3 regions of the Paenibacillus sp. FSL R7-0333 genome follow, and region 1 is predicted to be linked to each of the others. Evidence: predicted binding sites of a transcription regulator. Region 1 holds the regulator's gene; each other region holds the start of a gene.

Region 1 (8,056 bases):
CGGGTTCTCAATGGCTGATAAGTATTAAGCATTACATATTTATCATCGTCAAAACTAACAGTAGCACCAAAAAAAAGAGGGTCCGGGATATTTTGATAAATCACAGAGGCATGTTCCCGCAATTTTTCTTCGACTCCCGACCCAATAAAGGTTAGCGCTCCAATCTGTTCAGTCAGCACTTCATATGCAAAGTTTTCACCCATTTGTTCAGACTGCTGTTTTATGGAGGGCATTATCGTCCGACCTCCACATATTCCTTTTCCAAATGACGGCTATTCTGAATAGCAGTCATTAAAATATTCAAATGCCGTTTAGCAATTCGCGAATCCGCATTTCCCCTTAAACTTAGGGTATATTCCTTTTCTTCCGCTTGTTCAGGAGCCAGTAATTGTTCTATAGTAATTCCCATCACACCGGCGACTTGCACCATACGTTTAGGCAGGAACTGACGCTCACCGCTCAGAATATGCCCCATCAAAGCCTTGCTAACCTTGATTTGATCAGCAAGCCACTGAATGGACCTGCCGTTCTCCGCCATCCATGATTTCACCTTCACAATTGCCGCCTGATTCATTTCATTAGCCATCCGAAGCATACCCCCAACTAGAAATGTCACGACATCAATGTCTGTATTTATTATACGTCAAAATAAATTCGATGTGTAGACGAATACAAATTATATATTAACCGTCTACAAAATTTATAAACATCTTATTAAAAGCAAAAAAAGAACGGCATCTCTGCCGTTCTTCATGTGATGGACTCTCAGGGGCTCGAACCCTGGACAAATAGATTAAGAGTCTACTGCTCTACCAACTGAGCTAAGAGTCCGTATGAAATTGGTGGAGCCAAGGGGGATCGAACCCCTGACCTCATCGCTGCCAGCGATGCGCTCTCCCAGCTGAGCTATGGCCCCATATTTTTTACAATTTTACTAATTTAGAATTACAATATGTATTCTAAAATCTGATCTGAGCGAGAAGATCAAGTCGCTTATTCATCAATGTGTTTCGTAGGCGACTTCTATATAATACAGAAATCTGCTTTCAGTGTCAACACTTTTCCGAAATTAATTTTGATACAACTCCACCCGGGAACTGACCTCTCAACCTCAAGGCCAGCCCCACTACCCCAATCGAATCCTTCACTTCTAAGCGGTGAAGCTTACAGCCCGTCCAGCTCCTCAGTCTTGGACAGCAGTCCCTTCAGTTCCTTCATGAACATGTTAATGTCCTTGAACTGGCGGTACACGGACGCGAAGCGGACGTAGGCTACCTCGTCGACAGGGTAGAGCTGCTCCATGACCAGCTCGCCGATCTGGCGGCTCTCGATCTCGGCGAGAGCGATGCCGCGCAGGCTTTTCTCCACCTCAGATACGATGACCTCCAGGCGCTCTACAGGGACCGGACGCTTCTCGCAGGCACGGATCAGGCCACGGAGGATTTTATCACGGCTGAACTCTTCACGGCTGCCGCCTTTTTTGATCACAATCAGGGGGGTCTCTTCAATCATCTCGAAGGTGGTGAAACGACGGCTGCACAGCTCGCATTCCCGCCTGCGGCGGATGGACTTATTCTCATTGGCCGGGCGCGAGTCCAGGACTTTGGTATTGGTGTGGTCGCAGTAAGGACATTTCATAAGCTTCTTCACTTCCTCATCATTAGAATGGTCAGGCCCCGCCCCTTGATACACAAGGGCTATGCGGGCATCATTTAATTTCCAGAAAACACCGTTTATTTGTTGTTATGAATCTGACATGTCCGGCACATAATACAGTTACCAACCGATAGGAGGTGAACAGCAATGAGCCAAAATAACAACTCCAATAACCTGGTAGCTCCAAACTCACGCGGTGCCTTGGAACAACTGAAATATGAAGTTGCCCAGGAACTAGGTATCACCCTCTCCCCAGACGGATACCAAGGCAATAAAACTTCTTACGAAAACGGTTCGATCGGTGGTTACATCACTAAACGTCTTGTAACCCTGGCTGAACAGCAATTGGCAGGTCAGTACAAATAATAACCTGCTAAGCGCGACATAAGCTTGCCTAAGAAGTATCGAACGGCCTCCGGCCGTTTGATGCTTCTTTTTACATAACAGCAGCAGAAGTAACAAACACCCTAAAACTCACTGTAGAGCTCGGTGTATTGATCATAATAATAAATTACACGCTGCACGTAGTGACGCGTCTCACCGAACGGAATGTCCTTCACAGAGGCTTCTGTTCCGTCCCATTGCCCTTCATCCAACCAGCTCTGCACCTTACCAGGCCCGGCATTATAGGCGGCTATGACCGCTATACGGTTGCCGTCGAACTGCTTGGACAGCGTAGACAAATACCAGGTGCCCAGTTCAATATTGGAGGAGGGCTCTTCCTTCAGCCGCTCCAGCGACACGTCGGGGAGCTTGGCCTTTTCGAGCGCCCACTTGGCGGTATCCGGCATGAGCTGCATGAGCCCGAGTGCGCCTTTTTTGGATTCGCGGCCGGTCTTATAATTGGTCTCCACACGGATGATGGACGCCACCAGAAATGGGTCCATCTCATACGTCTGGCTGTGCTGGCGGATCTCTGCTTTATAATAAATGGGATAAAACCATGACATCCAGTTGGAACCAAGAAACAGGATCGCGGTGAAGCCGATGAACAGCAGCAGCAGAACTCTTTTTTTACGCAGCCACTTCATCATATCAGGCCCAGCCTGTCCCACAGCCGGGCAACCTGAAGCTCTGCAGACTCCAGATCACCGCTATTGTCGATCACAAATGTTGCTTTCCTGCGCTTCAGTTCAATATCCATCTGGGACCTCAGCCGGTCCTCCGCCTGTTCCAGCTTCATTCCGCTGCGCTCCATGAGGCGGGCTAACTGCACCCTCCTCGGAACATAGACCACAATAATCTGATCAAACAAGGAATCCAGCTCTGATTCGTAGAGCAGCGGAATGTCCACAATGACGAGACGTTGCGGATTCTCCTGTTCAAGCGCATACATCCTGTCCTTGATCTCCCTGCGGATTGCCGGATGGGTCAGGTTGTTCAGTGTCTTAAGCGCCTCCGGGTCCCGGAAGACAATCTCGCCAAGACCTGCCCGGTCCAACGAACCGTCAGGCAGCAGGATGCGGTCTCCAAAAGCCTCCACCGCTGCCGCCAGCACCGGGTGTCCGGGGAGCATCACCTCTCGGGCGATGACATCGGCATCCACCAGCGCAGCTCCCTTGCGGACAAACAGTGCAGACACGGTGCTTTTTCCCGAAGCGATGCCTCCGGTTAAGCCTATAATCATGTACTCACCTCATAATAACTTCATTATACCCATTACAATTAATAATATCGCGGGCAGCGCAGCGGCATGCTTCATCCAGTAGCTGCCTGATAATCTCAGTCCTGTCTTCATCCCCATCAGCAGAAAGGTTCCGCTGAATACAGCGATCATCAGCGAGGTGGACCACGGGCTGAATCCGAGCAATGCTGCACCAAGACCGGCTCCGAAGGCATCCAGCGACAACGCGATCCCCAGAATCATGGCTTCCATGGAGGAGATGCTCCCCGAGGCATCCATATCCGCAGAAGATGGTGTGCGGAGAATCTGTATAACCACGCCCAGATGGCGAAGCTCCAGCGAGAATACGGCCGGCTTCAGCTCTGTCTCAGCAAGTTGTGCGGCAGCAGCCGTCTCCTGCCTGGTCTCCTGCCCCAAATAGCCTTTATCGGCTGCCGGCGCAGGCTCTTCCTGCTCCTTCTCCTTCTGCGTCAGCATCTGGAACAGGGACCAGCAGCCCATTAAGACGAGAATAACCGCTCCGACACTGGAAGCGGCATTCGGGGAGACTACCTTGGCCAGCAGCACGCCGACCTGCATAGAACCATAAATGACGACCCCTGAACAGAGCGAGATAATGATAATGGAGAGCAGGGGAATTTTCATTTTACGCAGTCCATATGTAATGCCTACACCAAATCCATCCAGACTAAGCGCAAACGCAAGCAACAGCAGTGACAACAATGGGCTAAGCACCCGCAATCCCTCCCGTGAAGAACCGGAGCCGGTGGATTAATGATCCTTACCAGAGCTCCGTTTCGCCATAATCAGCAATCTTCACACATTATATGGGCGGGACGGGCAGGAAGTGCCTGCCTTTATACATAACGGTTATAACTCAGATGTAACTAGCCCGGAAACGGGCTGTAAATGCAGCGCTGACTCTAAATAAATATTAAAGAATCAGTACAGGTACCGGCTGGCAGCTGGGACAATAATGCGTTCCCCGTCCGCCGACCACACTCTTCTCAATCAGCGTGCCGCAGTTGGCACACGGCTGATCCTTGCGTCCGTAGATCTTGTGCTGATCCTGGTAGCTCCCGCTCTCCCCCTGGCCGTTGACATATGACTTCACGGAGGAGCCTCCGGCATTCACTGCTTCCGTCAGTGTTGCGACAATAGCATGATGCAGTCTGGCCAGCTGATCCTCCGAGAGGGACTTCGCGGTCTCCTCCGGGTGGATGCCTGCACGGTGCAGGGACTCATCTACATAAATATTGCCGATACCTACTATATATTCCTGATTGAGCAGCAGCGGCTTGATCTTGGTGCTCCGCTTGGCGACAATCTCCTTGAACCGTTCCAGCGTGAAATCGGCATCCAGCGGCTCCTGCCCCAGCTTGTTCAGCGGCTTCAGCTGCAGATCCTCTCCCGGCTGGAACAGATGCATCGTCCCGAACTGGCGCACATCCGTATAACGCAGCTCCGTCCCATCTGTGAAATGGAAAATAACATGCGTATGCTTGTCCAGCAGCTCGCCCTCACGGTACACCCCGTAACGGCCCTCCATCCGCAGATGGGAGACCATCACCAGCCCGTCAAATACGAAACGCAGGAACTTGCCTCTGCGCTCAACCGTTACCACTGTATGGCCTGCCAGCATATGGGCAAAGGCCTGAATATCATCCGGGCGCTGAATTATCCGCGGCAGCCGGACGGTGACATGCTCTATCTGCTTGCCTGTAATTAACTCATTAAGTGTTCTTCTGACTGTTTCGACTTCCGGCAATTCCGGCATCATGGCTCACCTCCACTCCATTATACCGGATATCTGCCATGTGCGGGGAGCCTATTTCGCTTCGTACCAGTTGCTGCCATAACTTACCTCTGCCTTGAGCGGAACAGACAGCTGCAGCGCTCCGGCCATCACCTCGGGCAGAAGCTGCTTCATTTGCTCCAGCTCCTCCTCCGGCACCTCAAACACTAACTCATCGTGTACTTGGAGCAGCATTCGGCTCTTCAGGCCGCGCTCATGCAGCGCCTTATCCATATGAACCATGGCCAGCTTGATAATATCGGCAGCGGTTCCCTGGATCGGCGTATTCATCGCCGTACGTTCTGCGAAGGAACGCAGATTGAAGTTCTTCGCATTGATCTCCGGCAGATAACGGCGGCGTTCCAGCAGAGTAGTAACATACCCCTGCTTCCGGGCCTCGACTACGATATCATCCATGTAACGGCGCACACCTTGGAACACCTCGAAATACTGCTCAATGAACCGGGCCGCTTCCTTACGCGGAATGTTCAGGTTCTGAGACAGCCCGTAATCGCTGATGCCGTACACAATGCCGAAGTTAACCGCTTTGGCAGAGCGGCGCATATTGCTGTCCACACTCTCCGCAGGAACGCCGAATACGTCCATGGCGGTCTTAGTATGAATATCCATATCCTCGACAAAAGCTTCCTTCATCCGCTCATCGCCCGAGATATGCGCCAGCACACGCAGCTCGATCTGCGAGTAATCCGCCGCCAGTATCGACCAGCCCGGCTCGGAGGGCACGAACACCTTACGGATCTTGCGGCCCTCTTCGAGCCGGATCGGAATATTCTGCAGGTTCGGGAACTGGCTGCTTAGCCGGCCCGTGGCCGCAATCGTCTGCCGGTAGAAAGTGTGTACCTTGCCGGTCTCCGGCGAGATTTCCTTCATCAGACCTTCAACATACGTGGATTGCAGCTTGGCAATGGTACGGTATTGCAGAATCAGGCGCACAGCGTCATGATAAGGCGCAAGCTTTTCCAGTACCTCGGCATCCGTCGAATACCCGGTCTTCGTCTTCTTCACGACCGGCAGACCGAGCTTCACGAACAGAACCTCGCCCAGCTGCTTCGGAGAATTAAGATTGAATTCGGTTCCGCAAGCGGCGTAGATCTCAGTGACCAGCCGGGAGATCTGGGCTTCAAATTCCTTGCCGAGCTGGACGAGATCATCCTTGTTTACAGCAATCCCCTGCTTCTCCATATCGGCGAGAATCCGTGACAGCGGCATCTCCAGGTCCTGGAACAGACCGGTCATGTCCGTCTTGTCCAGCTCCACCTGCTGCTTCTGCACAATGCCTAGCACGGTCGCACTCTTACGGGCGACATGCTCACCGAGAATCTTAAGCTCAGGGATTCTGTATTTGGCCCCTTTGCCGAAGACATCCTCATCCGGCGACAAGCGGGGCAGGCCGTATTTCGTGGTCAGGTCATTCAGATTCTGGCTGGCTTCGGTCGGGTCCAGCAGGTAGGCGGCAAGCTGAACATCGTTAGCGGCTCCGGCAAAAGCAAGCCCCTGCCAATGCAGCGCCAGATCGGCACGGTGCAGATCATACCCGCTCTTCGGCGCCTGCCCGTCACCGAGCCAGTCACGCAGGGGTGCTGCCGCTTTACTCTTCAGCAGGGCAAAAGGCACAAAATAATGCTGCTCCGGCGAAGACAGCCCCAGACCGATCACTTCGGCACGGTGCGGGTTCTCCCCGTTAGATTCCACATGCAGGGCGGAGATGCCCGGCAGTGCCTGAACCAGCTCGCCTATTCCGGCTTCGTCAACAATTGTAATATTAAGCTCTGCGGCTTCCACCACGGGGGAACCCATCAGGCTGCCGTCCGCCGCATGTGAATAGGCGCTCAGCGACAGGCGCTCCAGCAGCGAGCGGAATTCCAGCTTGGCGAGCGCAGGCCCAGCCGTGTCCGTGTTAATCCCGCTGAAGACCATATCCTCCCACGTATGCTCAAGCGGAACCTCGCGGTAGATCGTCGCCAACTTTTTGCTCATGACGGCGCTGTCCGCGTGCTCTTCCAGCTTCTCTTTCATCTTGCCCTTCAGCTCACCGGTTCCGGCCAGCACGCCCTCCACCGATCCGAACTGCTGGAGCAGCTTAAGCGCTGTCTTCTCCCCGACTCCCGGCACCCCGGGAATATTGTCGCTGGCATCGCCCATCAGCCCCTTCAGATCAATGATCTGCTCTGGGGTAAGATCATATTTGTCACGGATCTGCTGCGGCCCGTAGAGCTCCACTTCCGTTACTCCCTTGCGCACCAGTGCGATGGTGGTATGCTCGGAAGCCAGCTGCAGCATATCCTTATCCCCGGACACAATCATCACCTGACGGCCGGCGGCATCCGCTTCCCTGGAGATGGTGCCGATAATATCGTCAGCCTCGTAGCCTGCAATCTCGAATTGCGGAACCCCCAGACCCTTCAGCAGCTCCTTGAGCAGCGGGAACTGCTCGGACAGCTCCGGCGGGGTCTTCTGGCGCCCGCCTTTATACTCCTCATAGCCTTCATGCCGGAAGGTAATCTTCCCCGCGTCGAAGGCTACAATCATATGTGTCGGTTTATGCTCCTCCAGCAGACGCAGCAGCATCGTCGTGAAACCGTATACCGCATTCGTCTGCTGTCCCGCTGTATTCGTCAGCGGCGGCATGGCGAAGAACGCCCGGTAAATGATATTATTTCCATCAATGAGTATCAGCTTGTCCACACTAGCACCTCGCCTTTTTCTTGCTTTCTCCTTACATAGTAACATATGCTCCGCACCAAGACGAAATGGCTCTGCCACGAATCGCCGCTTTATGCCAAAATAAAAAACAAGCCCCCGGAATGAAGGCTTGCCTCTGGCAGTCTATACTGTTATTGGTTCAAATCCGGACGTTTACCTGTAACCAGATACACTACACTCTCGCCAATATTCGTGGCATGATCGGCAATCCGCTCAATGTAACGGCCAACCAGTGTGAGCAGCATCGCCTGATTCAC
Region 2 (8,056 bases), 3.3 Mb from region 1:
TAAAACTTAAAATCTACATCCCGCAAAGGCTCAACATTCATCGCCCGCACATACCCATTCCCCTTCTTCGAGAAGAAGTCATGCTGCTTCGTGTGGGTGCTGATTCCGTTCTGGACGATCGGGTTAATCTCTTCCTCATCGAACAGCGGATCATGGCCGAGGTTCATCATCGCCTTATTGGCATTGTAGCGCAGGAAGGTCTTCACTTCCTCCACCAGACCGATCGGTGCGTAGATCTGCTCGGTGTATTGCTCCTCGTTCGCGTGGAGCAGACGCAGCAGGCCAACCAGGGTCTCGTAGACATCGCTCTGGTCTTCTTCGGACAGCTCCTCAAAAATCTCCTGGGCCAGCACGCCGACATAGACGCCGTGGATGCTCTCATCACGCAGGATCAGGTCGATGATCTCGCCGCTGCAGGTCATTTTGCCTTGTCCGGCCAGATAGAGCGGGTAGAAGAAGCCGCTATAGAACAGGTAGCTCTCCAGCAGAACCGATGCGGACATCGCCAGATAGAGGTCTTTCTTGGTCTCAATCTTTTGATAATACTCCGAGATCGTCTGGGCCTTGAACTGCAGGAACGTATTGTCCTCCACCCAGCGGAAAATCCCGTCAATCTGCTCGGTGGAAGCCAGTGTGGTGAAAATGCTGCTGTACGACTTCGCATGAATCTGCTCCATCATGCCCATGAAGCCGAGGACCGCCTTGCGCTGCAAGCCGTCCACATGCTCCATAATCTGTGGCATCCCTACACCGCCCTGGATCGTATCCAGCAGGGTCAGTCCGCCCAGCACCTTCATATAAGAGTCCTTTTCAATCTCACTCAGCGTGAGCCAGGACATTTTGTCATCGGATAATGGAATTTCGTCGTCGGTCCAGAACTGCATAATATTCTGGTTCCAGAACATCAGCGAGAAATCGTCGTCGGGACGGTTCCAGTTCACGGCTTGGATTGCGCTCATAATCGTATATTCTCCCTTTCTGTACCTGTGCCCCTCTTAGATGGAGCAGGCCAGGCATTCCTCGACAGACAATTTGTTGGTCCGGGTGTAGTACAGGGATTTCAGCCCTTTGTGCGCCGCATACAGGTAAGAGCGGGCCAGCTCACGGGTTGTAACATCACTGTTCACATGGAGAACCGTTGAGATACCCTGGTCGATATGAGGCTGAATCTCCGCAATCAGATCAATCACCTTGAACTGGTCCATCTGGTAGGCGGATTTATAGTAGAACACATTGTCCGGACGCAGGTAAGGCATCGGATAGTAGGTGGTCGAGTTAGCATACGTGCGGGTTTCGATCTGCTCTACAATCGGCATGACGCTGGAGGTCGCATTCTGGATGTACGAGATGCTTGCGGTCGGCGCAATTGCCAGACGGTAAGCATGGTACAGGCCGTGCTTCATCACCTTGTCACGCAGCTGCTTCCAGTCCTCAGTTGTAGGAATGTAGATCCCTTCGAAGAGTTCCTGGGCTTTTGCCGTAACCGGACGGTAGTCTGTAGTTATATAACGGTCGAAATACACGCCGCTGGCATAGTCGGACTGCTCGAATCCATAGAAGGTCTCGCCAGTCTCAGCGGCAATCTCCATACTTTTCTCAATCGAGTGATAGTTCATGGTCATGAAGAAGGTGCGTGCGAAATCACGGGCCTGCTCACTCTCATAAGCCACCTTGTTCTTGGCGAAATAGCCGTGCAGGTTCATTACACCCAGACCTACGGAGTGCATTTCTTTGTTCGCCTTAGCCACGCCTGGAGCGTTGGAGACAGTTGTCATATCGCTGACAGCCGTCAGTGCCAGCATGCCCTCATGTACCGATTCACGGATCTTGCCGTGCTCCATCACGTTCACAATGTTGAGGGAAGCCAGGTTGCAGCTGATATCGCGGCGGATCTCGTCCTGCTGACCGTAGTCGTTAATCTCTGAAGTCTCCTGCAATTGGAAAATCTCGGTGCACAGGTTGGACATCTTGATCTGGCCCACATTACGCAGGGCATGGGCGTTATTGGCATTACTCTTGTTCATAATATACGGATAGCCCGATTCAAGCTGGATCATGGCGATCTTGGTCAACATGTCGCGTGCGCTCATCGCGATTCTTTTCTTCACGCGCGGATCGGCAAGCAGGGTATCATACATGACGTCCAGATCCATGTCATCCAGATGCGTACCGTACGCCTGGTAGACCGTGTAAGGAGCGAACACATGCAGCGGCTGATTATCCTGTGCGAGCTTGTAGAAGCGGTTAGGCACGATCAGGCCGATAGACAACGTCTTCAGGCGTGTCCGTTCGTCGGCGTTAATCTTCTTGCTGTCCAGGAACTCCAGTACATCCCAGCCAAAAATATTATAATAAGCCGCCCCCGAACCCTTACGCTGACCCATCTGGTCCGCATAGGAGAAGCCGTCTTCCATGAGCTTCAGGACAGGCATGATGCCTTTGGCCGCATCCTCGACACCTTTAATCGTCTCGCCGCGCGAGCGCAGCTTGGACAGATTGACGGCAACGCCGCCCCCGATTTTCGACAGCTGCATGCAGGTGTTCAGCACATAGTTGATCGAATTGAGTGAGTCGTCCATTTCCAGCAGGAAGCAGGAGACCATCTCGCCGCGGCGGCTTTTACCGGCATTAAGGAAGGTTGGTGTCGCCGGCTGCAGGCGCTGTTCCATCATCGAGCGGGCCAGTGTACGGGCAGTCTCTACGTTACCCCGTCCCAGATGCAGAGCCACTACCGCTACGCGGTCCGGATAATGCTCCAGGTACTGCTTACGGTCATTGCTTTTGACGGCATAGTCGGTATAGAACTTGGAAGCCGCCATATAGGAAGGGAAGCGGAAATTATATTCATGGGCGATCCGGTAGACATCCTCCATCTCAGCAGCGGAGTAGCGGTCGTACAGGTCCTCGTAGTAGTCATTGGCAATCATATAATCAATCTTGGCTTTCGTATCCGTGAAGGTCAGGCTACGCCGCTCCACATCCTGCATGAACTCGGCTACTGCTTCCTGGTCCTTATCCAATTGGAAAAAGCCGCTTTCGTCTCTCTTCATCAACATGTTGTTCAATTCAATATGCCGCAACCCGGTCCACCTCCTGTTTTATGCGCTGTACATCCCCGAAGGTTCCCGACAATTCAAACTTGCCGACCACCGGTACGTTGTAACGCTGTGCAATTAAGTCTGCGCTGTGCGCGTATAGCTCACCCCAGTTTTTGTTGCCGCTCGCGGCGATGCCTTTGAGCCTGGAATGGTTTCGTTCAAGGAATGTTGACACCTTCGCTGGAATCTGTCCAAATCCGGTAGTGTATGTAACAAGCACGTAAGGCTCGTCGATCGTCATATGCTCTTCGATTTGAACCGCCGGAAGCTTCAGTTTATTAATGAATCTTCTGACGTTGCCGGTCTTGGAATCGTAAGCAATCAACATGGCTCCTAACCTCCTATAACATGTTGCCCATTCTACAGCTCTTTCTACTTGACAAATGAACTTGGGCGAAATCACTAGATTTATGGGCTTAGCTCTTATATACACTATATTTAGTAATGCTTAATCATTTTATATACCATATATTGAAAAGTCAAGAGACAGACAGACTTCTGCGTCCCCTCAAAACAGAGCTTAAAACCGCCAATCCCACGCCCCGCCTGCATTCTATTCTCTTATAATTAATTAGTATTTTTTTTAAGCAATTTGCGGGGCTGCGGAATGGTGCAGACAGGGGCTTGCGGGAAGGGGAAACGGCTGTGATTTTTGAAAGCGTTTAGCCTTCGGGGGATCTGGATTTCATTGCACTTCGTACATTAGATGCTCCTTAAATTCAGGAGGAAATCAGCTCTGTTGTATTTTGTACACTTGATTTCAGCTAACAGGGGCTAATGGAGCAGATTCTTCAAATTCTAATGCAGGAAATGCAATAGAATGGAGATTAACGGAAAATATCGGCAATTCTATTGCAGAAAGTGCAATCCGCATATTCAGTTTTACAATAACAGGGAACCATATCCGCCGGCAGGAGTCTTATTAGGTGAGAGGGGAGAGAACATGCAGAGTAAAGAACTAACGTATAGCATGACCTGTGCCTCATCGGTATCGCTTCGCGAGATGATGGAGACCTACGGCCAGGACGTATGGAATTATGCTTTTTTCTTAACCCGCAGCCGGGAGCAGGCGAATGATATCAGCCAGGAGGTATTCCTTAAGGCCTACAAGAGCATGAGCAAGTACCGGGGGCAGTCCACTCTGAAAACCTGGCTGCTCACCATTACCCGCAACACCGCGTTCAGCTTACGGCGCAATAGCTTCTGGCGGAGGTTCGTTCCTCTGGGCAGCCATCAGGATAAGGGAGGCGCCTTGTCCGCAGAACAAGAGGCTATCGGCAATCAGTACGCGAACCGCATCTGGGAGATCATTATGGAGCTGCCGGACAAGTACCGGGAGGTGCTGGTGCTGGACATTCAGCAGGATCTGTCAGTCGCTGAGCTGTCCGCGCTGCTTGGGATTGCGCAGGGAACGGTCAAATCCAGGCTCGGGCGGGCCAGAATGAAAGTGAGAGCAGCGATGAAGGAGGAAGACCTGTGAAGACAAGACAAGAGCTTGAACAAGTGAAGGTGATGAGCGGGGAGAAGGATTGGTATAAGCAAGCCGGGCGGAACCCGCTTACAGAGCCGGGATTCACGCCACAGCTCATGGCGCGGATTGAAGAGGCTGCCCATGAATCCTCTAATCATCGTACAAGCGGCCGCCGCTTCAGCCGTATGACCGCTCTCGGCGGACTGGCAGCCATCCTGCTGCTTGGCGCGCTGGTCTGGCCGTTTGGCCCAGGGGCCGGGCTTGATCCGGCAGGGAGGCTGGCAGCGGTCTTTAAGCCTGGCTCGGGAGCGGCTGTGGTTACGCCGTCGGCATCTCCTTCGGCTACGCAGAACGCAGCTTCACCCGCATCGCCGCAAGCCTACAACCCGCCGGTTGGTTCTGCAGAGTTTGAGCTTGGCGGAAGGAAGTATTACATGCCCTTATCGCTGGACAGAGACAAGACGCGTGCGCGTGCTGTTGAGACTAACGCCGGGATTGTCTGGTCGCCGCCGCCGCCGATGGTCAATTACAGCAAGCCCAAATATACCCATCCTACGGAACCTTACACATTGTATCTGTCTCCAAAGGGGCAGTCTGAGCTATCTGAAGCAACGGCAAAACGGATCTATACCTTACCGCTTTATGCTGGCGGCTCGCAGCGTTATTATGAACTTACGGGGATCTGTGACGGAGGGGACTATGTAGTGCTGGGTATCGGAACGATCACTTTGGGTAAAGGGGTAGGAATGACACCTGAAAAGTTATCCGTTTTGAATTTAAAAGCAGCCGCAGCTGGAGAAACAGTAGCCCCGCAGGAACTGCTGGATTTAAGCAGTTTAGGTGACAAATATTCCTTGTACAGATCCTTTATTGCTTTTGATAAATATAATAGTGAGATGCTGCTTGTATATTACAGTGATGATAAAAAGAATGGTTTTGACGTTCATGGCAGTCTGTACGATATTGCTACTGGAGCGATACAGAATATAAGCAGCAAAATCGGCATCGACGTTCAAGGTCAGCAGCAGACAGCTATTTATGAAGTGAACGGTAAGAAGCGGAAAGCGGATATCGTCTTGCTCCTCGGCCAGCAGTGGTATTATGAATGGTTTTATCAGGAACACGGACAGCAGATTGATCCCGCTAAGACAGGGAAGTGAGCGTTCAGTGTTTGCAGCATCTAATAGAGGAATCCTGGTGAGGCTACGGGGTTCTCTTTTTCTGTCTGCTGCTTCATTCCATTCCCTATAGATAATTTACTAAAAAAAAGCTATACTTTTTGATAATATCTCTAAGTAAACGTGATTTGTGTTTACTTCTGGAGTTCGATATCGAAGAGTGGAGCGGGATCAATGAAGAAGCTGACTATTGAGGATGTGGCTAAGAAAGCGGGCGTATCGAAAAGCACAGTCTCGCAATTTTTAAATAAACGGTTCAAGTATATGAGTGAGGCGACCAAAAACCGCATTGCCGAGGTTATCGATGAGTTGAATTACCAGCCCAACGGGCTTGCCCGCAGTCTCAAGCAGAACCGCACGCATATGGTTGGCATTATTGTAGCCAATATTGATTATTCGCTATCCATCCAGTGTATCCGGGCGATCGAGAATGAGCTGCAGCGCCATGGGATTCAGGTGATCATCTGCAACTCGGACGAGAATGCCGATAAGGAGAATACTTATGTGGAGACGTTGGTCGCCCGTCAGGTGGATGGCCTGATTATTTTTCCGGCGGGAGATCAGCCTACGCCTTACACTAGATTAATTGAAGCGGAATATCCGCTGGTCTTCATGGACCGGCTGGTTGACGGGATCACGACCCAGAGCCTGCTGCTGGATAACGAGATGGCGGTGAAGACCGCTATCCGGGAGCTGACCGGCCACGGCCATGAAGCGATTGCTATTCTATCCCTGCCGCTTGGCGTACATGCGATTACCCCGCGCAAGGAGCGAATGAGCGGGTACAAAAAAGCGATGGAGGAAGCGGGTCTGCCGCTGCTGGGTTCGTATATGCGAAGTGTGTCACGCGAAGACATCGCATCTGCACTGGACGAGCTGCTACAGCTTCCCGAGCCTCCAACAGCGCTGCTTGCCGCCAATGATCTGGTGCTGGGCGAAATTCTTAAATATGCGAACCGCAATGCCATTGCGATCCCCGGCCAGTTGTCGGTCATCGGCATCGACGATGCCGAATTCGCCCGGATCTATAATCCTGATATTACAACGATCCGCCAGCCGGCTTACGAGATGGGGATGCAGGCGGCGAAGATCATGCTCTCTTTGATCAACGATGCGGACAGCGCGATGCCCATCACCTACAGGTTCCCGCCTTCCTTGCAGCAGGGGGAGTCGGTGCAGCCGCCGGCTAAGCCGGAATAGAGCAGGTCGGGGCGGCGAAAGGTCCATCGTGGTGACAACATATAGGAAATCTGCTCAGGAATCCACGGCTTTACGGACCCAGGGAACGTTATTGTGCGGAAAAGAAGGGTTTTGTAAGTTTTACGGACTCAGTGCAATTAGAATAAAAAGTGGACGCCACGTTAAGAGACACTGGATAATAGGCTTAACGAAGGAAGGTGTCCAATGTGGGGGAACGACGGCAACGATACAATGAAGAATTCAAGAAGCAGACGGTGAAATATGTGCAGGAGCAGACCAAGAGTATTGGGGATATCTGTGAGGAGCTGAATATCCCCAAGAGTACGATTCACCAATGGATCTCTCAGTACCGCCAATTCGACCAGGAGGCCATTCACCACCCGGAGAAAATGCGTCAGATCGAACAGACGCTTAAGGATGCCGAAGCGGAGAATCACCGCAAAGAACGTGAAATCGAGGACCTGAAAGAAGAGCTGGCCATTCTAAAAAAGGCGCTGCACATCTTCAGCAAAGAAAAGAACTAAGGTTCCAGTTTATCGAAGATCACCGCTCGGATTTTCGATTGGAGAAGATGTGCAAGGTCCTCAAGGTATCCCGAAGCGGGTACTACAAATGGCGTACGGCAGAGCAGCCGGTACGACTCGAGCGAAAAGAGAAGCTGATTCAGCGTATTCGGTGGTATCACCAGGATTCAGGGGGCACCTACGGCAGCCCAAGGATTCATCGGGAACTCCAAAGGGAGGGCTGGAAGGTCTCCGAGCGTACCGTCGGCCTCTTCATGCGCGAGCAAGGGATACGTTCGTGTATGGCCCGTAAATACCGGGTCACGACCACGGACTCGAATCACGATCTGCCGATTGCGCCCAATGAACTCCAGCAAGACTTTTCGGCCACAAGGCCAAATGAAAAATGGGTGGCCGATATTACGTACATTCCGTGTCGTCAAGGCAAACTCTATTTGGCGAGTATTCTGGACCTGTATACGAAACAGATTGTCGGGTGGAAGCTCAGTGACCGGATGACCACGGATCTGGTTCTAGGCGCCCTCCAGCAGGCCTACAAGGCGAAAAAGCCTGGGAAGGACCTGATACACCACTCCGACCGAGGAT
Region 3 (8,056 bases), 320 kb from region 1:
GCAGCTCCGCGTAGTAGATGTCCACGATGCTAAGCTCCAGCTCCAATCGTTCGCGCGCTTCTTCCGCCCAGGTGTAATCCAGCAGCGCCAGCTTCGAGGTCAGATATCCCTCTAGCCGGTCGGCCCCATCCGTAATCCCCAGCTCGAACGGCTGGACATGAATGTTCTCCGGCAGCCGGGGCGTCAGCTCCTTGCCGGCCAGCCGGGCCTCGAAGTCCGGGACGATCAGCCCGGAGGTTAACGACACCGCGATGAAATGCAGCTCCTCCCGCTTCAGGTCACAGGTCATCTCGACCTTGTAGCAGACCGCCAGCCATGGCTCGTAGGCGGCCGAGAACAGCGTGGTCCGCTGTCTGAGGCCAGGGTCCTCGAACAGCTGGAGGCACCGGCCTTCGTCCCGTGCCGCCGACCAGATCTGCCGCAGGCGCTTGCTGCCGTAGGTCACATCCTCGCGGCGGATCATGCCCGGTCCGAGGCGCGGCAGCGCCGGAACGATGCCGAAGTACCGCGCGAGAATGCTGTCCTCCGGCGCAGCAGATACCCCGGGCGGCAGCGCAGCTCCCGGCGCCTGCGCTGCGCCGAGCGGCTCCGCAGCAGCTTCGGCCGCCGCCCCGGCCAGCCCCGGCGGCGCCCCCGCCCCTGCCGGGCGGCTGGCCCCGCCACGCGGGCGGGCCGCAGGCGCAGCGGCCTGCGCGGCCAGTTCATCGTACTTCTGCGGGTCGAAGACGAAGCTGAAGGAGAGGGTCTCGGGATCTACGCCGGTGCGCTCCACGAAGCCCCAATAATAAGGGCGGTCCGTCAGCATCCGGTCCGCGCGCGGGGAGAGCTTCACCGTCACATGCAGCGGTGAGGATTCCAATATGGTGCATTCAGTCGCTTCCAGATAATCCATGACCTGCTTGCGCACTTCTGTAGGCGTCAGCATCACTTAGGCACCCCGCTATCATCCAGCTTGGCGTGGGTCAATTCACTGAGCGAATCGCCGATAGTATCCAGCCCGCTGCGCAGCTCCTCGTCGCTGCCCGCTTCAAGAACGATTTTGTACAGGCTTTTCTCAAGCGAGCCCTTCTGCTCGAAGCGCTCCAGAATGACATCCAGCCCGCCGATGACCATCTCGAACATGTTGATTTTCTCATGCAGCAGGTGGAGGATATGCTCTTCAATGGTCCCTTCGGTGGAGAGGTTATAGATGACCACATCATTCTCCTGACCCAGCCGGTGGACCCGGCCTATCCGCTGCTCGACCCGCATAGGATTCCAGGGCAGATCGAAATTGATCATATGGTGGCAGAACTGCAGGTTAATCCCCTCGCCGCCGGCTTCGGTGGCAATCATCACCTGGGCGCGTCCGCGGAAGAGGTCCATCATCCAGTCTTTTTTGCCGCGGTTCATCCCGCCCGAGTACGTCACACATTGCAGTCCATGGTCACGGAAATACTGAAGCAGATACTCCTGCGTGGCCCGGTACTCCGTGAAGACGATTACCTTCTCGTTCATTTCACGGATTAACTCCATCGTCTTCTCCGCCTTCGTATTCGTCTTGACCGTACGGATCGTCTGGAGCAGCCCCATCATCCGCTCGCGCTTCGGCGAATCGGCCGGCAGCTTCTTGATCAGATTCACCAGCGTTACGAACACCGCATCCCGGCTGCTGCACACCTCACGTTGAAGGGTGACCAGGGAGAGCATACTGCTGAGATTACCGCCCGCTTCCTGATACTGTTCTTTGACAAAAGCGGTCACGCCGTCATACAGCGCCTTCTCCTCAGCGGAGAGGGTGAGGGGGATATTGCGCACCTTGCGCTTGGTGAAATTCACCGGGCCTTCGCCCCGGCGGTTGCGGATCATGACCTTGGACAGCTCGCCCCGAAGCTGGACTTCGTTCTTGGGCTGGCGCTTATCCACCACGAAATTGGTAGCAAAATCGCCCTGATTCCCCAGCTGGCCCGGCTTCAGCAGCGTGATCAGATTGAACAGCTCGCCGAGATCATTCTGCACGGGGGTGGCGGTGAGCAGCAGACAGTACTTTTTGCGGAGCTGCTGGACGAACAGATAATTCGTCGATTTCTTATTCTTCAGCTTATGGGCTTCGTCGATAATCAGCATGTCGTACTCCTGGCTCAGCAGCATTTCCTTATGCGGGTCACGCTTGGCCGTATCCATCGAGGCGACGACAATGTCATTGCCCCAGGAATAGGCTTTCTTTTGCGCTACGGCAGAGATTCCGAACTTCGTATTCAGCTCCCGCACCCATTGCAGGACAAGCGAGGCCGGCACCAGAATCAGAACCTTGCCCACCAGCCCGCGCACCAGATACTCCTTCAGCACCAGCCCGGCTTCGATGGTCTTGCCAAGTCCGACTTCATCGGCCAGAATCGCCCGTCCCGACATCTCGAACAGCACCTTGTGTGCCGTATCCAGCTGATGGGGAAGCGGAGACAGCCCGGACAGATGCTTCATACACTGCAGCTCATCGAAGCTGGTAACCAGGCCCGACTGCTCTCCCTGCACGGCAAGGCGGGATAACCGCCAGTCGCCCCACGGCCCCCCTTTATCCAGTCTCGATTCCAGATCATGCAGCCAGTTACGCTCAAAAGATAGAGGAACAGGCAGCAGCGGCGCAGAAGTTACCTTCTCTTGGGGCAGGGAATTGCGGAATAATTGCGTCATGTTGCAGCCTCCTCCGTCGCAGTTTTCATATCGAAATGCGTAGCAGTAGTATGCTCGTTTCAGAGAGATTTCATAACCAGAGGGGTATGGAATTCACAGAGGAACGCTGTAATCCGCCTTGAAAGCTTTCAGTTCCAGTGTCTGCAAAAAAGCGAGAAAGAGGGAGGAAATGAGCCTTTCTTTTCCCAATTTTCCGTTATTCCTGCCTGGGGCTGCTTTTTCAAAAAAGACCGCTATCCACAACATGTGGTATAGTTTAAAAGTTAACGCACACCATATATTGTTACAAAAGCATGAAATTTAGCTGGTATGCGGATTTTTTCGGCTGTTTGTTATTGACAAGAGGAGCTTCCGCCGGACAAGCAGGCTGCGGCTGCCCAGCCGCCGGAAGCATGACCTATTAATCCCCGGGAGGTTTTACTATTGAGTACAGTGGAACACAACAAGCGTCTAGAGGGTCTGAGCGAGAAAATATTCCTGGACCGTTATGCCTGGAAGGACGCGGACAGCAATAATGCCAGGGTAGGCGATGTAGTACTTGTCCTGACGAAGGATGATCCGAAGTTCCCAACCAAGGAGGTTGGCGAGATTGTAGAGCGTACAGGCCGGATGGTTACGGTAAAAACCCGCAGCGGCGAGCTGGTGCAGTCGGATGTGGAAAAGCTGACACTGAACATCGAGAAGACGCCGGAGGAGATGTGGGACCGTCTTGCGGCAGCGATGGCTTCTGTAGAGAAGACTCCTGAGCTTCAGGAGGAATGGACAGGCAAATTCCGCTCGATTCTGGATGACTGGAAGCTGGTTCCCGGCGGACGGATTGCGGCTGGGGCCGGAGCCAGCGAGGAGCTTACACTGTTCAACTGCTATGTGATTCCATCTCCCAAAGACAGCCGGGGCGGCATCATGGAGACACTCTCCGAGATGACCGAGATTATGGCCCGCGGCGGCGGGGTAGGCATCAATCTGTCCTCGCTGCGCCCGCGCCGTGCCATTGTCAGAGGGGTGAACGGTTCCTCCAGCGGCTCCGTGTCCTGGGGCGGCCTGTTCAGCTATACAACCGGACTGATTGAACAAGGCGGGAGCCGCCGCGGCGCGCTGATGCTGATGATCAACGACTGGCACCCGGATGTGCTGGACTTCATTACCGTGAAGCAGACGATGGGCCAGGTTACCAATGCCAATCTGTCGGTTTGCGTCAGCAATGGCTTCATGAAGGCCGTCAAGGAGGATCTGGACTGGGAGCTGGTCTTCCCGGATACCACCGATCCGGATTACGACACCCTCTGGGACGGCGATCTGGATAAATGGAAGTCCGACAACCGCCGCGTCATCCCTTACCGCACCGTCAGAGCACGCGATATCTGGCATACGATTATCGAATCGGCCTGGAAGTCCGCAGAACCGGGCGTTGTTTTCATGGAGTATTATAATCAGATGTCAAATAGCCACTATTTCAATCGGATTATATGTACTAATCCGTGCGGTGAACAAGGCCTGCCCGGCTGGGGCGTGTGCAACCTGTCCGCCGTCAATCTTTCCAAGTTCTACGATGCGGAGAACCACGATGTGGACTGGGCAGATCTGGCGACAACGACCCGTTATTCCGTGCGTTTTCTGGATAATGTTATCGACAAGACACCGTATCATTTCCCTGAAAATGAAGCCAACCAGAAGCTCGAACGCCGCGTAGGTCTCGGCACCATGGGTCTGGCTGAGCTGATGATCAAGCTGAATATCCGCTATGGCAGCCCGGAATCGCTGGAGTTCCTGGACAAGCTCTATGGCTTCATGGCCCGCGAGGCTTATCTGGCTTCCGCAGAGATTGCGGGCGAGAAGGGATCATTCCAGGCGTTTGACACCGATAAATACCTGCAGAGCGGCTTCATGCGCAATATCACCGAGGTCTATCCTGAAGTGGGCGAGTCGATCCGCAAGCATGGTATGCGTAACGTAACTGTGATCACCCAGGCGCCTACCGGCAGCACGGGAACCATGGTCGGCACCTCCACCGGGATCGAACCGTATTTCGCCTTCAAATATTTCCGTCAGAGCCGTCTTGGCTACGATGAGCAGTTCGTGCCTATCGCCCAGGAATGGCTGGAGGCCCATCCGGGAGAAGAGCTGCCGGAATACTTCGTCACATCAATGGATTTGTCCGCTAAGGATCATATCCGCGCTCAGGCCGCGATCCAGCGCTGGGTGGACAGCTCGATCTCGAAGACAGCGAACTGCCCGTCCGACTTCACAGTGGAAGAGACCGCCGAGCTGTATGAAATGGCCTTCGATCTGGGCTGCAAAGGCGTGACCATCTACCGTGATGGCAGCCGTGATGTACAGGTGCTGGAGACCAAGAAGAAGGAAGACAAGAAGGACGAACCGGCAACGGCTGCCAAGCCAGAGGTGATTAAGGAAACGGAAGCCGCTCCGTCAGCTCCGACAACTGTAGCCGCAGCGCCTGCCCACCAGGCAGCGGCCAGCGGAGTAGACAAGCAATACAAGAAGCGTCCGCAGGTGCTGCGCGGCGCGACCTATAAGATCAACACGCCGTTCGGCATGGCGTATATCACCATCAACGATCTTGATGGTATCCCGGCCGAAATTTTCCTGAATGTGGGCAAGGCTGGCTCTGACGTCTTCGCCATGGCGGAAGCCCTGGGCCGCGTCTGCTCGCTATTCCTGCGCTACGGAGATCACGGCGAGAAGGTCGGCCTGCTGATCAAGCACCTCAAGGGCATCGGCGGCTCCGGCGCCATCGGCTTCGGCGCTAACCGCGTCGAGTCCATCGCCGACGCCGTAGCCAAAGCCCTGGAGACCCATGTGCTGAACAACGCCCATGACGATCATATTCCTGCGCCAATCGCAGCTACGCTGGAGCTTGATTTCAACGAGGCGCTGAACGCCGAGCTGAAATCCACGGTTCCTGCGGTAGCTACCGATGATGGCCATGGAGGCCATGGTGTGCACAACCACGCTACCGCTTCGCGGGATCTCTGCCCTTCCTGCGGTAGTGCCTCGCTGATTAATATTGAGGGATGCAAGACCTGCGGGAACTGCGGGTATAGCCGGTGCGGGTGAGAGCGGACTTGAATTCCATGATTAATTTAAAATGTATATTTATACAACTTATTTAAGTTCTGAGTAATTAATGTTCAGTTCCGATGAGACTTTTATTTTCATCGGGACTGTTTTTATTTTTATGAGTTTTCGTTATCAGCTCGGAACATCATTTAAACAAATGTGCTTATCAATTTTCTATAGATGATTACTATTGTATAAGCCACCAAATAAGAAACGAGACTCCAACCAATGTTCCATCCGTTTCCATAATCGACTATCCCTACTGAAAATGCCCCGTACTCCATTATTGTGGTCAATAGGCTATAGAAGACTAAAAAAGTTAGTGTTGAATACTTTTTTGAATCGATACTATTTATCATAAAACCGATTATATTCATTAACATCGCAATGCTAGATACAATGGGTACATTCGTGATAAAAAGCGAAGGTTTTCTTTTTAGATAATGGATGCTGATAATCCAAGGTAATATGAATGCAATCAAAATATAAAAGTAAATATTTATAATCATAAGTCCCCCTCGATCAAATTCTTGAACCGAAAAGATCCCCTTTTCATAGTTATTTCCTTATGTGCTGCACCCATTCGTGCTAGGGGGTGCATATTGCGAATTTATACCGGGGATAATCAAAGGGAAGAAATAAAAATGAAGCGGTAGCTAATAAGGAATTCCTCCTTTGTACACAGGCTCCCCTGAGGCTTCCATGTGTATTCACCGCAAATTGCCTTTACTTTCTCCTTGGGTGACTATATAATTGCAATAATTGTATACGGAGTTAACCGGAGGAGCCTGCCAACAGCGGGCTCTTTTTGTGTTTTTTACCTGGAATAAATTTACTGCTGTGGAGGACTTGAAATGGAAATGAACAATGAGAGCATCATGGTGTGTGTGCATTATGGTCCGCACGGGCAAAGATTAATACAGCGGGGAGGGCAATTGGCCAGATTGCTCAATGCCCCGCTGATGGTACTCACTGTAGATGCATCCAGAGACAATGAATATAACCGGGAGAAGCAACAGTACTTGTCTGGCTGGGAGCATCAGACCAAGGAGGCTGGCGGACAATTTGTGATCCGCAAATGTAATGGCAAAAAAACGGTTGATGTGATTGTGGAGACTGCAAAGGATAACAAAATTACACAAATTGTACTCGGACAGTCAAGCCAAACGCTGTGGCAGGAGATTACACGGGGAAGCTTTATCAATGATCTGCTGGAGTGGGTAGGTCCGATCGATCTTCATATCGTTGCGGTACAGCGGTATCCGGAGCTGCTTGAGCAGTCCCATGAGCAAGGGTTCACTGCTTATCTGGTCAAAGAGGGCGACCGCCATATCCTTATGGATGAACCGGATGGGGATGAAGCCATGAAGGGGGTTTTCTTTCGTGAGCTCGATACAGATTTCAATACCGGCCTGTTCAAAATCGTCAGCAACGGTGAAGCACAATATTTGAGAATTGTACAGAACGAATGGGTGAAGCCCCGTTAAGAGGATTATACCAAAACTAGAAAGGGGGCTTAAGCCTTGCTGCATATGATTATCCTGCTTCCGTTTTTGCTGGCTGCGCTAATGCTGCTGCTGAAGCAAAATAAACGGTTTCACTTGGGCTGGATCGCTCTGCCCCTTCCCGTAGCTCTCTTTATTTATTTCCTGACGAGAATTCCAGCCATCCGGGCGGGAGAGCCTATTGTGAACAGTATCACCTGGATGCCATCCTTTGGGGTGAATATCTCGCTGGTACTGGATGGGCTCAGCTTGCTCTTTGTCCTGCTGATTACCGGAATGGGTGCCCTGGTTGTGCTTTATTCGATTTATTATCTCGATAAGCTCATGGAGGGGATCCGCCAGTTTTATATATACCTGCTCATGTTCATGGGAGCCATGTTAGGAGTGGTGCTGTCAGATAATCTGATGGTGCTGTACGGATTCTGGGAACTGACGAGCATATCTTCGTTCCTGCTTATTGCCTTCTGGCACCGCCGGGAAAGATCCTCCTATGGAGCAATGAAGTCCATGCTGATCACGGTGTTCGGCGGTCTGGCGATGCTTGCCGGATTCAATCTGCTATATGTAATGACCGGCACCTATAGTATCCGCGAGATTATTGCACAGGCAGGGACCTTAACAGAAAGTGGAATGTTTATTCCTTCCATGCTGCTTATTCTCCTGGGAGCCTTTACGAAATCTGCCCAATTTCCATTTCATATCTGGCTGCCTGATGCCATGGAAGCGCCGACTCCGGTCAGTGCGTATCTTCACTCGGCGACCATGGTTAAGGCAGGGATCTATCTGGTAGCGCGGCTCACCCC

Evidence for each region. Region 1 encodes NrdR, which represses ribonucleotide reductase genes. Its sites were predicted from a motif close to AACACNATATATNGTGTT; they were not measured.
Region 2: a site for NrdR is predicted at 3,527-3,544, ahead of nrdI (class Ib ribonucleoside-diphosphate reductase assembly flavoprotein NrdI). Genes of this name have one in related genera too.
Region 3: a site for NrdR is predicted at 2,940-2,957, ahead of MKY86_RS10160 (adenosylcobalamin-dependent ribonucleoside-diphosphate reductase). Genes of this name have one in related genera too.

The regions. Positions count from the first base shown of each region.
Region 1 is NZ_JBBOBZ010000001.1:2,140,035-2,148,090, reverse strand. It holds gene MKY86_RS08840 (ImmA/IrrE family metallo-endopeptidase) at 1-233, opposite strand, end outside; gene MKY86_RS08835 (helix-turn-helix domain-containing protein) at 233-586, opposite strand; tRNA gene MKY86_RS08830 (tRNA-Lys) at 759-831, opposite strand; tRNA gene MKY86_RS08825 (tRNA-Ala) at 841-916, opposite strand; gene nrdR (transcriptional regulator NrdR) at 1,165-1,638, opposite strand; gene MKY86_RS08815 (alpha/beta-type small acid-soluble spore protein) at 1,804-2,022, shown strand; gene MKY86_RS08810 (lytic transglycosylase domain-containing protein) at 2,124-2,687, opposite strand; gene coaE (dephospho-CoA kinase) at 2,687-3,283, opposite strand; gene MKY86_RS08800 (manganese efflux pump) at 3,293-4,015, opposite strand; gene mutM (DNA-formamidopyrimidine glycosylase) at 4,215-5,057, opposite strand; gene polA (DNA polymerase I) at 5,109-7,781, opposite strand; gene phoU (phosphate signaling complex protein PhoU) at 7,931-8,056, opposite strand, start outside.
Region 2 is NZ_JBBOBZ010000001.1:5,478,965-5,487,020, reverse strand. It holds gene nrdF (class 1b ribonucleoside-diphosphate reductase subunit beta) at 1-959, opposite strand, end outside; gene nrdE (class 1b ribonucleoside-diphosphate reductase subunit alpha) at 996-3,080, opposite strand; gene nrdI (class Ib ribonucleoside-diphosphate reductase assembly flavoprotein NrdI) at 3,067-3,426, opposite strand; gene MKY86_RS23150 (RNA polymerase sigma factor) at 4,042-4,578, shown strand; gene MKY86_RS23145 (hypothetical protein) at 4,575-5,729, shown strand; gene MKY86_RS23140 (LacI family DNA-binding transcriptional regulator) at 5,922-6,947, shown strand; gene MKY86_RS23135 (transposase) at 7,154-7,471, shown strand; gene MKY86_RS23130 (IS3 family transposase) at 7,483-8,056, shown strand, end outside.
Region 3 is NZ_JBBOBZ010000001.1:2,460,482-2,468,537, forward strand. It holds gene MKY86_RS10150 (YqhG family protein) at 1-925, opposite strand, end outside; gene MKY86_RS10155 (DEAD/DEAH box helicase) at 925-2,670, opposite strand; gene MKY86_RS10160 (adenosylcobalamin-dependent ribonucleoside-diphosphate reductase) at 3,094-5,745, shown strand; gene MKY86_RS10165 (universal stress protein) at 6,603-7,235, shown strand; gene MKY86_RS10170 (Na+/H+ antiporter subunit A) at 7,281-8,056, shown strand, end outside.